3 regions of the Bacillus sp. JJ1533 genome follow, and region 3 is predicted to be linked to each of the others. Evidence: riboswitches for the same ligand, from Rfam matches in the RefSeq annotation. Region 3 holds a riboswitch; each other region holds the start of a gene.

Region 1 (5,211 bases), on a different contig from region 3:
GGCTAGGCTGTTTTGTAGGTTCTTTAGTTGGCGGTACGCCAGTAACAGGTTATTCTTCCAATGCCGGTATTCTTGCAATTACAGGTGTTGCGAGTCGTATGGCAATAATCGCCGCTGGGATTATACTAATTGTTTTAGGATTAATTCCAAAGCTTTCTGCCATAATTACTTGTGTGCCACAGCCTGTAATCCAAGGTATTTTTGGAGTTGTCTGTGTGGCAATTGTAATGAATGGTCTTAAGGTCATTCAACATGTAACGATAGATGACCGTAATATGATTGTAATCGGTGTTCCCATACTGTTAACGGTTGGAACAATTGTTTTGCCGAAAGAAATACTTTACAGTGTACCTGATTTTGCTAATTATATTCTTTCTTCTGGAACAGCTGTGGGGGCAATCGCGGTATTGATTCTTAATTTGCTCATTCCTGAGGAAAAGAGGAAAGCAAATACTAAATCGATCTCCTAATCACAAACGCCATCTAGCATAGAAGACTAGGTGGCTTCTTTTGAATAAAAAAACTCTCAATTTCATCATTGAAACTGAGAGTTTTTAAATAGTATACAATTATTGGACAGTTACTGCTTCTGTTGTTTCTTCTAATTCATCTGCTGGGCCAAAGAATTCGAAGTGGATTTTCTCTGATGAAACTCCCCATTCTTTTAATGAACGATACATCATTTTCATAAATGGTACCGGTCCACAGAAGTAGAAATCAGCTTCAGTTGTTCCTACAGTTGCTTTTAACCAATCAAGGTCAATGAAGCCTTCCTTATCGTAGTTCATGTCTTGACGGTCTTGGTCAGTAGGGGCAGAATACGCAACGAAATTTTTCACACTCTCATGTTTCTCTGCAAGTGCTGCAACCTCATCTTTTAATGCGTGAACCTCACTGTTAAGTGCACCATGAATGAACATAACTTCACGTTCAGGCTGTTGCTCCACGATTGTATTTAGCATACTAACCATTGGCGTTAATCCAACACCACCACTAATTAAAATAGCAGGAGTTTCCTTCGATTCAAGAATGAAATCACCAGCCGGAGCACTAATAGTAATCACATCGCCTACATTGATTTCTTGATGTAAGTAATTTGAAACGACACCATGCTCTTCACGCTTTACACTAATTCTGTAATAGTCTTTACCAGGTGCATCTGAAAGGCTATAGTGACGGATATGAGTATATTCATCACCTTGAGGCTGAACTTTAACAGTTAAATATTGACCAGCTGGATAAGAAGCAATTTCTTTTCCATCCTCAGGTTTTAAATAGAAGGAAGTAATAACTTCACTTTCTTTCACTTTACAGTCAACGACAAAGTTTCTGAAGCCTTCCCAACCACCAGGCTGTTCTTTTGCTTCCTTATACATTTCTTTTTCCACACCGATGAATGCATCTGCAATCACACCATAGGCTTCAGCCCAAGCATTGATGATATCATCCGTTGCCGCATCGCCTAACACTTCTTTAATTGCACCAAGTAGATTCTCACCAACGATTGGATAATGTTCTGGTTGAATTCCTAATGCACGGTGTTTTTGAGCAATTTGTTTAACGACTGGAAGAATAGCTTCTAAATTATCAATATGAGCAGCAGCCGCGTAGACTGCGTTTGCTAATGCGGTTTGCTGACGACCTTGTCTTTGGTTAGCGTGGTTAAAAATATTTAATAATTCCGGGTTGTTTTTAAACATACGTTTGTAAAAATGAGTTGTAATATTTTTTCCGTATTTTTCAAGAACTGGAACAGTGCTTTTCACGATATCAATTGTTTTTTCATTTAGCATGATTAGACGTCCTTTCTAAAACAAATATTTAAAATACATGTTTATAATATAACGACAGTGCTAATAAAAGATACCTTTAGAATACATCTTTTGAAAAGTTGTCACATTTAGGTAAGGACAGGACTTTCGTGCTATACTTAGAGAGAACTCATGAATATAAGGAGTTTTTAAATGAAATTAACAAATTATACGGATTATTCGTTACGTGTTTTAATGTATTTGGCAATGAAAAATGAAGAAGAATTATGCACCATCCAAGAAATTGCAGAAGCATATAATATATCAAGAAATCATTTAATGAAAATCATTCATCATTTAGGAAAACTAGAATATATCAAAACAATTCGAGGGCGTAATGGTGGCTTTAGGCTTGCGAAGCATCCGAAGGATATTAATATTGGGGAAGTCGTTTCAAATACAGAAGAGGACTTTAATATCGTTGATTGCTTTAAAGAAGGAGGGGGCTATTGCTCAATCTCGCCATCTTGTAAACTAAAACATGCCTTGTATGAAGCATTACAGGCTTTCATAAATGTATTGAATGGGTATACATTAGAGGATCTTGTTACTAATAAAACAGATTTGCTTGATTTATTTCGTTTGCAAGAAGAGAAGTAATGTGGGAAATAACATTCCCTTTCCGGTCTGACTCTCCAATAGGAACCAATACTAGTCGTTTAACATACATTTAAGTAGACGAAGTAATTAGAAAATTGGTTTTAAAGGAGAAGGAGAGAGATGATAAGACATACGCCTGGTTTTTATTGCCCTTATTGTCACGGATACGTAGAACCACGGAATTGGTATGACGAATACTATTACCAACAGTACTCTGTACCATACTATGGGTGGGATTGGAATCGGAATCCTGAAACGATTTTAGGAAAAGCAACTTGGACATGGGGCGGAACACCAACAAAATGTGAAATCGGATGGTCCTATGATAACAATATGACCGTAGCAGTCAGCGAAAACAGCCCATTTAAATGTGGTCAGCGATTACGAATTCGTAATGTGTCATTTGTCCCGAATCAAGACATCATTGTAACAGTAGTAGACCAAGTGAAGAAATTCCCTGCTAATCGAATCAATCTTCATCGAAAAGCATTTGAAGCCTTGGGTGCATCACCTAGTGTAGGGGTATTAAATGTAGAAATTACGCCTATCGATTAAAAGACTCAAAGGAGAACAATCCCTAAATTGTCCTCCTTTTTTCATGCTATTTTTCTTATTCCATTTGATCCATAAGCTCGCGATGATTTTCCTCATCATTTTCTTTAAGAAGATTTTCTGAATGTAATGCATCATAAGCTGGATTTGTAATATAAAGAACCTGGTTCTTCAGATGTTCATCTTTCTTCACAAATATCCATCCTTTCCCATTTCTTATTTTACTAATATGGCTGTTTTTAGATTGTTTTAGACACAGAAAATCTTTTAATAAATTTTTATATTAGCAAGCACATTTTTATATTCCCATCATATACTACTTATTGTGTGAGAAATTGTTAGAAGGGAAGTATAAAGATGAGCAACGAGATTAAAACACCAGTTACCAACGACTACAAGGACAAAGAAGGGTACAAAGTAATCAAAGTCAATCTAAACAATCCAACAGAAAATTTATTTGCAGTCGTAACTCCTATAAAGATGCAGTAATCTAATTAAAATACTATCTTTTCGTACGTATTCTTACATAGAAAAGATGGTATTTTTTATTTTGCTAGAAATAGAACCTGAAGTACAAGGGGAGTAAATACATTTAAAGGGCTCAATCAAATACCTTTACTTTTTGGCATGAACATACTATGCTTAAAGAAAGAATATTCGCAAACTACTAGGGGTGCCCAATTGGGCTGAGAGAAAAACGGACGTTTTTTAACCCTTTGGACCTGATCCGGCTAATACCGGCGGAGGAAAGTAGAGTGGAAACTTCCATTTTCTCTTGATACCAATGCCAGGTCCATTAATGTGGACTTGGCTTTTTTGCGTTTTTCTTATTTACTATTTTAGGAGGCTACTAGAATGAAATTACAGAATCAGGTTATTCTTGTCACAGGAGGCGCTCGTGGATTAGGGAAGGAGATTGTAAAAGCGTTCGCTAATCAAGGAGCGAAAGTAGTTATTAATTATTTCAATAGTGAAGCAAAAGCCTATGCTTTAAAAGAGGAAATTGGTGAAAATGCAATTGCGGTTCAAGCAGATGTCACAAAACGTGAACAGGTAGATAACCTATTTGTTGGAGCGAAAAAGCAGTTTGATCAACCTATTACAACAGTTGTTAATAATGCCTTAATTAATTTTCGTTTCGATCCAATCGCTAGAAAAAATGCAGCAGATATTTCATGGGAGGATTATCACGTACAGCTTGAAGGTGCAATCCGCGGAGCCTTACATACAACCCAGGCAGCGATGTCTGACATGAAGGAGCTAGGATTTGGTCGAATCATAACGATTGGTACAAATCTCTTTCAAAACCCTGTTGTTGCTTATCATGATTACAACACAAGCAAAGCAGCACTTCTAGGATTTACACGAAACATGGCAAAAGATTTAGGTGCCTTTGGTATAAATGTGAACATGGTGTCAGGAGGATTGCTCCAAACAACAGATGCGAGTTCCGCAACTTCTGATGAGGTTTTCCAATTAATCAAGGATTCTACACCACTTCAAAAAGTCACAACTCCAGAGGATGTTGCGAACGCTGTTCTATTCTTTGCTTCTCCTTGGAGTAAAGGTGTAACAGGGCAGAACCTAGTTGTTGATGGCGGCCTAGTAATGGATTAAACAACCATGGGAGGTTTCATAATGAGTAAAACATTGAAAATGACAATAACAGCAATGCTTGTTGCGATTGGCACCGTAACAAGCCACCTGTTTGCAATACCCATTGGTTTCACAAAGGTGTTTCCAATGCAGCATTTTATTAATGTACTGTCTGCAGTAATCTTGGGACCAACTTATGCTGTTCTTCAAGCTTTTTTAGTTTCTTTACTTCGGAACATGCTTAGTACAGGCTCCTTATTTGCCTTTCCTGGAAGTATGATCGGAGCGTTTTTAGCGGCGTTTTTATATTCAAAAACAAAGAAAGCCTCAATGGCAATGACTGGTGAAATAATCGGAACAGGTCTATTGGGTGCGATGGCTTGTTACCCAATCGCCACACTCATTCTTGGGCAGGATGCAGCCCTTTTTGGATTTGTACCATCGTTTATCTTTAGTTCGATTGCAGGTTCCATCTTTGGATTTATTATCGTTGGTATCGTATTAAAAAGCCCGGCCTTTAAAACATATCAAGAACGTAACTTCTAATATTCAGAAAAAGACTAAACAGTTTTTGTTTAGTCTTTTTTAAATCATTAGACCACCTATGACATATAGTACAATGGCAATAACACCGCCAATCGCTGAAACCTTT
Region 2 (5,211 bases), on a different contig from region 3:
TCAAATGTTCTTGACCCTGTCCGAAGCGTAAAGCTCTTTGTATCAACAATAATTCCCGCAAGCAAAGCCGTTGCCTCAAGCATATCGATTTTCTTCCGCTTTGGCTGATATTCGAGAAGCTCTGTAACCAACTCAGCTGTCGAAGATGCATATGGCTCCATATATACAAGTAATGGAGATTGTATAAATTCCTCGCCACGACGGTGATGATCAATGACCACAACCTTATCAATTTTAGATACAAGTTTTTCCTCAATCACGAGCGATGGTTTATGAGTGTCCACAACAACAAGCAGCGTGTCATTTGTAGCGATTTCAAGCGCTTGTTCCGGAGTAATAAAATACGACCAAAGTTCCGTATTTTGCTTTACTTCCTCTAGTAGACGACCTACACCTGAATCAATTTCATTCGGGTTTAACACAATGTACCCTTCTTTATGGTTCATTTGTGCCACTTTTGAAATTCCAATAGCAGCGCCTACCGCATCCATATCAGGGTATTTATGACCCATTATGATGACTTTATCACTGTCTGTAACAATTTCCTTTAATGCATGTGAAATCACGCGTGCGCGGACTCTAGTCCGTTTTTCCATTGGGTTTGTTTTTCCGCCATAAAACTTAACCTTTCCATTCGGTAGCTTTATCGCTACTTGGTCTCCCCCCCGTCCCAATGCCAGGTCCAAGCTCGATTGTGCAGCAACACCCAACTCTGGTAGGGTTGGAACCCCAATTCCAATCCCAATGCTTAAGGTTAATGCTACACTATCCTTCGCAGTATTTTCCCTCACATCATCCAATATTGTAAACTTTGTCTTTTCAAGATTGGACAAGATTTCTTCATTCAACACTGCGATAAATCGCTCGGATGAAGTCCTTTTTAGAAATACGCCATGTTCGGTCGCCCATTCGTTAAGAAGCGATGTAACCTGGCTATTTAACGAACTCTTTCGTTGATCATCCATCCCTTGGGTTACTTCATCATAATTATCTAAATAGATAATTCCTAATACCGTACGCTCAGCTTCATACAATTGCACAATTTCCATTTGTTCCGTAACATCAAAGAAATAAAGCAAGCGTTCTTCTCTCTTTATAATGACCTTAAATTTCTGCTCATTTAACGTAATTGTGTCACTTTCGACTTCTTGTTGAATTAATGGAACAATCAGTTCTTCAACCTCATAAAGAGATCTCCCTACAAGAGTATCAGCATCAAGAAAATTCGATAAATAGGCGTTCGCCCACTCCACCTGAAACTCATCATTATAAAGCAAGATCCCAATCGGCATTTCCATTAAAGCTTCTTCGCCAACTTTTTTTAAACGGTACGAAAGGGTCGAGATATAATGCTCCATTTCTTTTTTCATAAGTGAGTTTGCTTTGTATAAAAAATACACAATCAATCCAAGGAGCAAAAAACATGCTAACCCAATTATCCATTTAAAATAAGTAAGAATTGCACTAAAAATACCTGTAATCACAAGCAATGCATAGATAGGATAGCGAAATAACCTTCTGTTGTAAAAGTCTGGCATGTAATTTCAGCTCCTAAAGCTTTGATTTACTTCTTTCCACTAATTCGATTTCGCAGTTGGAATCCTAAGTCAATTATACCTAAGATTCGAATAATATAAAGGAGAAATGGTGAAAGAATCGTCAGTACAATAGGCACAGCCTTTGTAATTCCTTTTTGATGACAAAAATAATAAATAAAAGATAAACCTTGAATCACCATAAACATCTGCAAAACAAAAAAGAGATTTAAAAAGGCAGTATACCCAAACGTGCCTTTTTCCATTTCAACAAAGCTAAAAAGTAAAATCAGTAAGTAATACCATAAGATGCTCTTAGGAAACGAAATCTCACGAAATGGCGGAAATGGATTCATTTTAACCTGAAGTCGTACAAGCACCGGTTTCATGGCGACAACCGTTACAAAAGCAAAAAGCATTGCAAGTAAAACAAACATGCTTGGGATCATGTACTGCATCATCTCTATTGAGTCTTCCAGTTGCGTTACGACCTCGGTATTTACTTCGCCTCCTGTTGCCCTCATTATACTCTCAGCCATTGCAAAAGATTCCCGTGAGCTTTCACGAATCATATCAAAGACATCAATTTGCAAAACCAAAATGGCTGTTACATACAGAAGCACGATTGAGAACAAGTATGACAAACAAGACCCCAAAAATAGATCAATCCCGCTTCTTCCTCGGTTAATTAGTTCACCTAACAGGATTCCTGTAATTCCAAACATAATCGTATGTATAACCCCAAAGACAGAACCTAATAAACCCGATAATAAAAAAGCAATTAGAATAAATAGCAATGACTGCTTAACCTTATATTTCACCGTAAACAGGATAAACGGAATGGGCAAAAGGAATGAAAGTACTACTCCAAGCAGTGGTAGATATAATGTAAGGAGTAACAATACACTATATATGGCTAATAGCATTGCGCCTTCTGTTATAATTTTTGCGTTTTTCACCTTTTCACCTCAACTTATATGGCAACTGAACCTATTTGTTCATCACCTTCTATTTTAAAGATTTACTAGAAAGTCTTCAACTTTTGGAATTCCACAGGATTTAGTGACTTCGTACGTGTCGCTTTCAATCAAAGTCCCTCTGTGCCGAATCTTTTTGTTTTACTTTTCCCTATTTTGGATTATGATAGTATTTATATAAGGAAACGTAACCACAAGGGGAGCAATTTTGCTGAGAGTGAACATGAATGTTCAGACCCTTCGAACCTGTTAGTTAAATCTAGCGTAGGGATGTGGAAAAATGTTGAGAACCACTACTTTTATTAAAGTTGTTCTCCCTTGGGGTACGTTCATTTACAACATACTTCAAGGGGGATTTTTTTATGAGAAACACAAGATTACAGGCAATGATCGAAGCTGCGATTTTTGCGGTATTGGCGCTAGCGCTGGATATGTTTGTACCATCAATTAAATTCGGGCCATCAATCTCGATATCATTTGCAATGATTCCGGTATTTATTGTAGCTCTTAGATGGGGATTTAAAATTGGATTTCTTTCAGGATTCTTATGGGGACTTTTACAAGTCATTTTTGATCCGTGGATTATCCATCCAGTTCAAGGGGCCATTGACTATTTCTTAGCATTTTCTTTCATTGGGTTTGCTGGATTATTTAAAAACAGTGTTCAGAAAAGCTTAAATGAAGGTAATAAAGGAAAATCACTAGCCTTCATTATTTCAGCCATTTTTATCGGCAGCTTAGCTCGTTATTTCTGGCATTTTGTATCAGGATTTGTCTTCTTTGCTGAACAGCTTACAGGATTTGACGCCATATGGTTCTCCTTAACGGCGAACATCATCACTATGCTTGGTGCTTTCATATTCTGTTCCATAGTCATGACTTTATTAATACTAGCTTCACCACGCTTTTTTGTATTAAAACAAAGTATATAAGTTTCAAAGGGACCATAGAAATGGTGCTTAAGAATTTCAATAAGAACTAAAAAAGCGATGACCGCATTGGCGATCATCGCTTTTATTTATTACTCACCAGATACATATGGTAATAATGCCATTTGACGAGCACGTTTAATAGCAACTGTTAATTTACGTTGGTATTTAGCGCTTGTACCTGTTACACGACGAGGTAAGATTTTACCACGCTCAGAAACGAATTTTTTAAGTAAATCTACTTCTTTGTAATCGATGTGTGTAATACCATTAGCTGTGAAGTAACACACTTTACGACGTTTTGCACGTCCACCTTTACGTCCGCCTGCCATTTGTTTTTCCTCCTTCCAAATTATATTATATTGAATGACTTACAAGTTAGAATGGAAGATCATCATCTGAAATATCAATAGGTTGTCCGTCATTTGCAAATGGATCTTGATCTACTCTTGTAGGTCCCTGGTTTTGATTTGGGTTCTGACTCTGTCCAAATGGAGAGTATCCGCCTTGGTTTCCACCCTGGTTGCCACCATATCCACCTTGATTTCCACCATAGCCTCCGCCTTGGTTTCCGCCAAAGTTACCTCCACTGCTGCGCTGTTGGTCATTCGCATTTCTAGGTTCAAGGAATTGAACACTTTCCGCTACAACCTCAGTAACATATACGCGTTTGCCATCCTGACCTTCATAATTTCTTGTTTGAATACGACCATCAACGCCAGCTAAGCTTCCTTTTTTGAGGAAGTTTGCAACATTTTCAGCTGGTCGGCGCCAAACAACGCAATTAATGAAGTCAGCCTCACGTTCACCTGACTGATTCGTAAATGCTCGATTCACTGCAAGTGTGAAGGTTGCAACTGCAACTCCACTTGGGGTATATCGTAATTCTGGGTCCTTTGTAAGTCTCCCTACTAGAACGACACGATTCATCATCAGAACCATCTCCTTAACAGGATATTAAAACAGAGTCTATACTCTAAACAATTCTTATTCTTCTTCTTTAACAATGATATGACGGATAATGTCTTCACTGATCTTTGCTAAACGATCGAATTCGCTAACAGCTTCAGCATTAGACATAACGTTAAGAATCATGTAATAACCATCGCGGAAATCATTGATTTCATAAGCTAAACGGCGCTTACCCCATTCTTTTACGTTTGTAATCTCCGCACCATTGTCAGTTAAAACGCCATTAAAACGCTCAACTAAAGCTTTCTTCGCTTCATCATCAATGTTTGGACGGATGATATACATAATTTCGTATTTTCTCATCACGTTACACCTCCTTTTGGACTAACGGCCCTTTACCTAAAAAGGGCAAGGAGCAATTATTTCAATTACTCACAGAAAAATATTATACCACATGAATATTTTATAGGCAAGGAGTGTTTAATTTTACTCACAGAGTTCTTATTAAACAAAAAGCCACAAAACGAAACTTCGTCCTGCGGCTAACATCAACATACCTTATACATTAAATCGGAAATGGATAACATCTCCGTCTTGAACTACATATTCTTTTCCTTCAAGACGTACTTTACCTGCTTCACGAGCAGCCGTCATTGAGCCGCCTGCAAGCAAATCTTCATACGATACCGTCTCAGCACGAATAAATCCTCTCTCAAAATCGGAGTGAATGATCCCTGCGCATTGTGGAGCTTTCATTCCTTTTCTAAACGTCCACGCTCTCACTTCTTGTACACCAGCTGTAAAATATGTAGCTAGTCCTAGTAAATGATAAGCAGCGCGAATCAACTGATCAAGCCC
Region 3 (5,211 bases):
TAGTCGTAAAAAACGGCTCTCCTATATGTTTAAGCTGTTCATTCGTCATTCCTTCTCCTGTGTCTTTTATTTCAATTACGATTCCATCATTTTGTATTCTGGTACGAATAAAGAGATTTCCTCCATTTGGCATCGCTTCTATACAATTTTTCGTTAGATTTAAGAAACATTGTTGTAAAAGCTGTGGATCACCTTTCATACGGCATGGAACAATATTTGTTTGAATATCAACACAGTTCATGTTTGCCATTGGGGTAATCACATTAATGGAACGATTAAGTTCTTGTTCAAGATCTACAATTATATGATCTTCTTGAACGGTTTTTGCGAAAGTTAAATAGTTTCCAATAATATCATTTGCACGGTCAATTTCTTGAAGTGATATTTCGATAAACAGCTTTCTCTTTTCTTCATCCCATTCATCTTTATATAACATTTGTAAGATCCCTTTTACTACGGTAAGTGGGTTTCTGACCTCATGTGAAATACTGGAGGCAAGATGACTAACTACCTCTAATTTCTCAGCTTTAATGACCTGCATATTCATGTGAGCAAACTCTCGCAGCATTTCACAAAAATAAACAATAAAAAATGTGCTGAGTAAATGAACTAAGAAAAAAGTGATAATGACCATATAATCAGATAGATGTAAATGCCCAAATAAAACTCGGGTTAATAAAATGAATGAGCAAAGAAGAAATGAAAAGCTACATGCAATAAAGATTCTCTTATGCTTCATAGATCGTTCAAACGTATTCTGGAGCAGTAACAAAGCACACAAAATGACAAAACTTGTAATGACTGAAGCATAAAATCCGCTTCCAAGTTCTCCTAAATAAAGACGAATAATGAGAGAAATAGTAACTAAAGTTAGAGCAGCTTTTCTTCCAAGGTACACACCACCGACGATAATCGCAATCGTCCGCAAATCCATGATAATTTCATCACCAATGTGAAACGGAAATAACATACAACTTATCATTGCTATTAGTACCGAAACTAATTGAATTACCTTTTTTAGTTTGCAAGATATATTTTTGACATTTGTTTCAATTAAATGGGGAATAAATAATAGAAAGACTACCAAAAAAAGCATATTTAATAATAATGTTTCGATATAAGTAAACACCTTACTCCCCCTATTTACTGTTAGAAGATCATCATATGAAACTATCCGACACGGCCAAATGTTATATGGATATTGAATATTAAGAGAATCATCTCTTTTCTTGTCGAATAAATATTCCATTGTTAATAAATGGAACTATTATGAGGGTTAATTCGCCTTCCTAAGGATTGCTCCTATAAATTCGTCAAAAAACAAGAATTTCCTGCTAATTTTTCGGCCATAAACTCAATTTTTATTAAATTTTACACTTAATTGTGAACGGATATTGTTTTGAAGCGAAATGATGATTATTCATTTTAATAGAGTGCTCTCGGGGATAATCAACACCTGAGGATATTGCCACTACAAAAAAGACACCTAGCAAGGGTGCCTTAGAAACCATAGGTAAGTAAACACGTTTACTTACCCTTCAACTGCCCAAACAATCTCCCTACATTCACAACTCCGACATTTTTATATTTTCCAAGAATCACCAACTCTTTTGGAAGGTGTCCAACAGTATGGATTCCGTCTTCATTTAATTGTTCTATGAGACTTGGAATTCCAGTAAATTCGTCCTTCGTTAGTGGTATTTTTTTCAGTGCATCTGTTAGGATAATGTAATCTGACTTATAAAATAAAAAAAGGTCACCAGGTCGTTCAAGGGTAACTTTTCTACGAATCTTTTCTTCTTCAATAAAGATTTTTAGTTCTTCAAACAATTGCTTGTCATTATTTTCATTGAATCGTTTCACATGCTTATGAAGGTTTTCGAGATTGCTAGGTAATTCACTCATGATTCGCGCCTGCTGTTCCGCACCTAATCTGATTAAAAAGGTCTCCGATTTATCAAACCGTTGTGGTAATAAAAAAGCATCACGTAGAAAATAAGGAACTTCAAGTGTGTCCCCTTTATATTCAATTGTACGAATCGTTGTGTACCCTGGCTCTGCCATTTTTTCTGGTTCAGCATCGGTTGAAGCAGAAACTTCATGGCGTGCTTTTTGATTTGTAGTTCCCTTTTTCATAGAAGCAACTAATAAACCCTCTAGTGATTTCAAACGGAGCTCCAATTCGGTAATGTCATAACGTTCTTCCTTCGGAGGTGTTGGATCCTGGTATTCCGGGACCTCAATCGATAATAAGGTGTACACTTCGACGAACCATCTGACAATCCTGTATATGGCTTCCCATGATAAAAGGGCTTCAGAAAAACGAAACTTTCGTTTGTCATGTGAGGCTTGATTACCTAGTTGACGAACTAGATGAAGAGCATCTCTTATTTCAGTTGTAAGAATTCCTTCATTATCTAAAATAGTGAGTCTCCCTTTTAATGTTATACGCGGATCTTCTTTCATTTTTTCATATTTCATTACTTGTTGAAGAATATTTTCAATAAGTACCCTTGAATGGGTAAGCATCGTACGTGGGCTCGAAAAGATGGTATTTTCTAATTCTCTCGCTAAAAAGGCTAGTTCCTTGGATATAGGTTCTAAAAATCTATAAAAATACGAAGATGAATTCATGACATGGTGTTCCTTTCCCGACCGCATAATGAAGGCCAGAATCTTTTTATATAGACTCAGGCCGTCTTTAAGATATTTATTTTAGATGAAATGAAGAGGACAATCAATGGTTTTTACACATTTAAACGTTTTGAAATTTTTGCGTATGAGGCAAAAACCAGGATAATCCGGGTACCACAATGGGACAACAAACCTGTCCTTCTGTCCCAACCTTTGATTCATATCCCTTTTCAATTCACCTTAATTGTGTTAATTTTAATATATAATTAAATATTTTGTATTTTCACTAGGGGAACTCTTGATAAGAGCTGAGAAAAAAGTAGTTACTTTGAAACCCTCATTACCTGAACAGGCTTGTACCTGCGTAGGAATGTGGTAAAGGCAATTTTGATTGTTTATGTACAATACAAACCACTTTCCTGCATTGGAGAGTGGTTTTTTGTTGTGCTTTTACCGTTCTATTCCTTTTAATGCTACAAGTAGACGAACGAAAACGGAGGAATCAGATGAAATTAATCGCTGTGACAGATGATCAACACACCGTAGAAGCTCTAGCTGAAAAAATTACCACGATTAAAGATGTGATTGATTTTGTACAAATTAGAGAAAAAACAAAGTCAGTCAGAGAACTTCTAACATTAATCGAGTCTTTACTCATTAATGGTGTGGAAAAAGAAAAAATCATAATAAATGACCGCTTAGATGTTGCATTATGTATGGGCATTCCTACTGTTCACTTACCTGAGCATGGACTTCCTATACAAATGATTAAACAACGGTACCCTCATATACGGGTTGGCTGCAGTGTTCATTCATTTGAAAAAGCAACAGAAGCTGAAATACATGGAGCAGATTATGTCCTCTATGGTCACTGCTTTGAAACAAGTAGCAAGCAGGGATTGCCTCCAAATGGGATTGAACCCATTCTACATATGAAAGAAGAAATGAAAATCCCTGTCTATGCAATTGGTGGCATAACGCTAGAAAACATTCAATCTATCAAACTTGTTGAGGCAGATGGGATAGCACTCATGTCCAGTATTTTTAACGCTGATAATCCCCTTTTGATAACCAAAAAACTAAATGAGGCGATTCAACATGAAGAATAATTATGAAGTAGTTGTTATTGGTGGTGGGATTATTGGTTCTTCTATTGCCTATTTCTTAGCAAAGGCACATGTAGAGGTGGCATTGTTTGAAGAGGGACAAATAGGAATGAAAACAACGAAAGCGGCTGCTGGCATGCTCGGTGCACATTCAGAAAGTGATGGTGATTACTCCCTCTTCTTCCCTTTTGCAAGATCAAGCCAACTGGAATACACCCGTTTAAAGGATGAACTATATGAAACAAGTGGTGTTGATATTGGGTATAGGACGGGAGGGATACTAAAGCTAGCTTTCACTAATGAAGACAAGCAAAATCTCGATTCGCTTCTTAAGCTGCCGACAGTCAAATGGTTGAACCGACATGAAGTTAAAAGGATGGAGCCTGAGATTAACGATGATGTACTAGGTGCTGCTTATATCCAAGATGATGTGAGTGTAATTCCTACCAGTACTTGTGAGGCTTTTGCAAAAGCCGCTCAGATACATGGTGCTTCTATTGTTGAAAATTGTTATGTATATGAAATCGACAAAAAGGATAGCAACTACATCGTTAAAACAGAAAAAGGCAATGTTGAAGCTAAGCATATCGTTATAGCTACAGGGGTTTATAGCAACAAACTATTTAAGAACCTTGGAATATCTGAACAGTTATCACCTGTTAAAGGAGAAAGTTTAATCATTCAACATCACAATCAGATGTTACAGCACACGTTGTTTTACGATAAATCTTACATCGTGCCAAGAAATAAAGGCAAGCTTGTCATTGGTGCAACGATGGTTCAGGATGACTGGAATGATTCAATTAGCCTACAAAGTGTTCAATTTTTAATTGATAAAGCAAAAGAGATGCTCCCCTCTTCTATAAACTGGAAGATTGACGGATTTACTGCAGGCTTAAGACCTACCACCTTTGATGGGCATCCATTTATCGGCAGACATCCTAAGGAGGAACGCATTTTTATAGCTTGTGGCCACTTCCGGAATGGGATTCTACTTGCACCAGCAACCGGGAAAATGATCCGAGATCTTGTATTAAATAATCGGGTAAAACAAGAATGGATTGATGCCTTTCGTCTTGATCGAAGGCAAACAGCCATGATTTAGGGAGGTGATATAAATGAGGATTAGGCTTAACGGAGAGTTTGTAGAACTCCCTGAAGAAGTAAGTTCAGTGGGTAAGCTTTTGGCACATTATAAGTTGGAAAACCGGATTGTGATTGTAGAGATCAATGAAGATATTATTCAAAAAGATGACTATAAAACAATGAAACTCAAAAATGGGGATGTCATCGAAATCGTTCAATTTGTAGGAGGAGGATAATCATGTTAACAATTGCAAATCGTACTTTTAATTCTAGACTTTTATTAGGAACTGGAAAATACCCGTCTTTTGAAATTCAAAAGCAAGCTGTGGAGGTATCAGACGCAGAAATTTTAACGTTTGCTGTAAGAAGAATGAATATTTTTGAA

The links. A riboswitch is a leader RNA that binds a small molecule or an ion and turns the genes downstream of it on or off. The one in region 3 is predicted to bind thiamine pyrophosphate.
Region 1: another riboswitch for thiamine pyrophosphate. It lies ahead of V7138_RS17210 (3-oxoacyl-ACP reductase); the one in region 3 lies ahead of V7138_RS06885 (thiamine phosphate synthase).
Region 2: another riboswitch for thiamine pyrophosphate. It lies ahead of thiT (energy-coupled thiamine transporter ThiT); the one in region 3 lies ahead of V7138_RS06885 (thiamine phosphate synthase).

Annotation. Positions count from the first base shown of each region.
Region 1 is NZ_JBALOV010000032.1:94,769-99,979, forward strand. It holds gene V7138_RS17180 (uracil-xanthine permease family protein) at 1-470, shown strand, start outside; gene hmpA (NO-inducible flavohemoprotein) at 570-1,793, opposite strand; gene V7138_RS17190 (RrF2 family transcriptional regulator) at 1,965-2,411, shown strand; gene V7138_RS17195 (RlpA-like double-psi beta-barrel domain-containing protein) at 2,532-2,966, shown strand; gene V7138_RS17200 (hypothetical protein) at 3,022-3,156, opposite strand; gene V7138_RS17205 (hypothetical protein) at 3,321-3,452, shown strand; TPP riboswitch at 3,623-3,729, shown strand; gene V7138_RS17210 (3-oxoacyl-ACP reductase) at 3,819-4,580, shown strand; gene thiW (energy coupling factor transporter S component ThiW) at 4,602-5,105, shown strand; gene V7138_RS17220 (Na+/H+ antiporter NhaC family protein) at 5,145-5,211, opposite strand, start outside.
Region 2 is NZ_JBALOV010000031.1:27,003-32,213, reverse strand. It holds gene V7138_RS16260 (DHH family phosphoesterase) at 1-1,538, opposite strand, end outside; gene V7138_RS16255 (YybS family protein) at 1,565-2,494, opposite strand; TPP riboswitch at 2,699-2,800, shown strand; gene thiT (energy-coupled thiamine transporter ThiT) at 2,875-3,444, shown strand; gene rpsR (30S ribosomal protein S18) at 3,534-3,773, opposite strand; gene ssb (single-stranded DNA-binding protein) at 3,820-4,374, opposite strand; gene rpsF (30S ribosomal protein S6) at 4,429-4,716, opposite strand; gene ychF (redox-regulated ATPase YchF) at 4,912-5,211, opposite strand, start outside.
Region 3 is NZ_JBALOV010000013.1:64,191-69,401, forward strand. It holds gene V7138_RS06875 (ATP-binding protein) at 1-1,129, opposite strand, end outside; gene V7138_RS06880 (DUF4145 domain-containing protein) at 1,528-2,634, opposite strand; TPP riboswitch at 2,913-3,022, shown strand; gene V7138_RS06885 (thiamine phosphate synthase) at 3,141-3,743, shown strand; gene thiO (glycine oxidase ThiO) at 3,733-4,845, shown strand; gene thiS (sulfur carrier protein ThiS) at 4,859-5,062, shown strand; gene V7138_RS06900 (thiazole synthase) at 5,059-5,211, shown strand, end outside.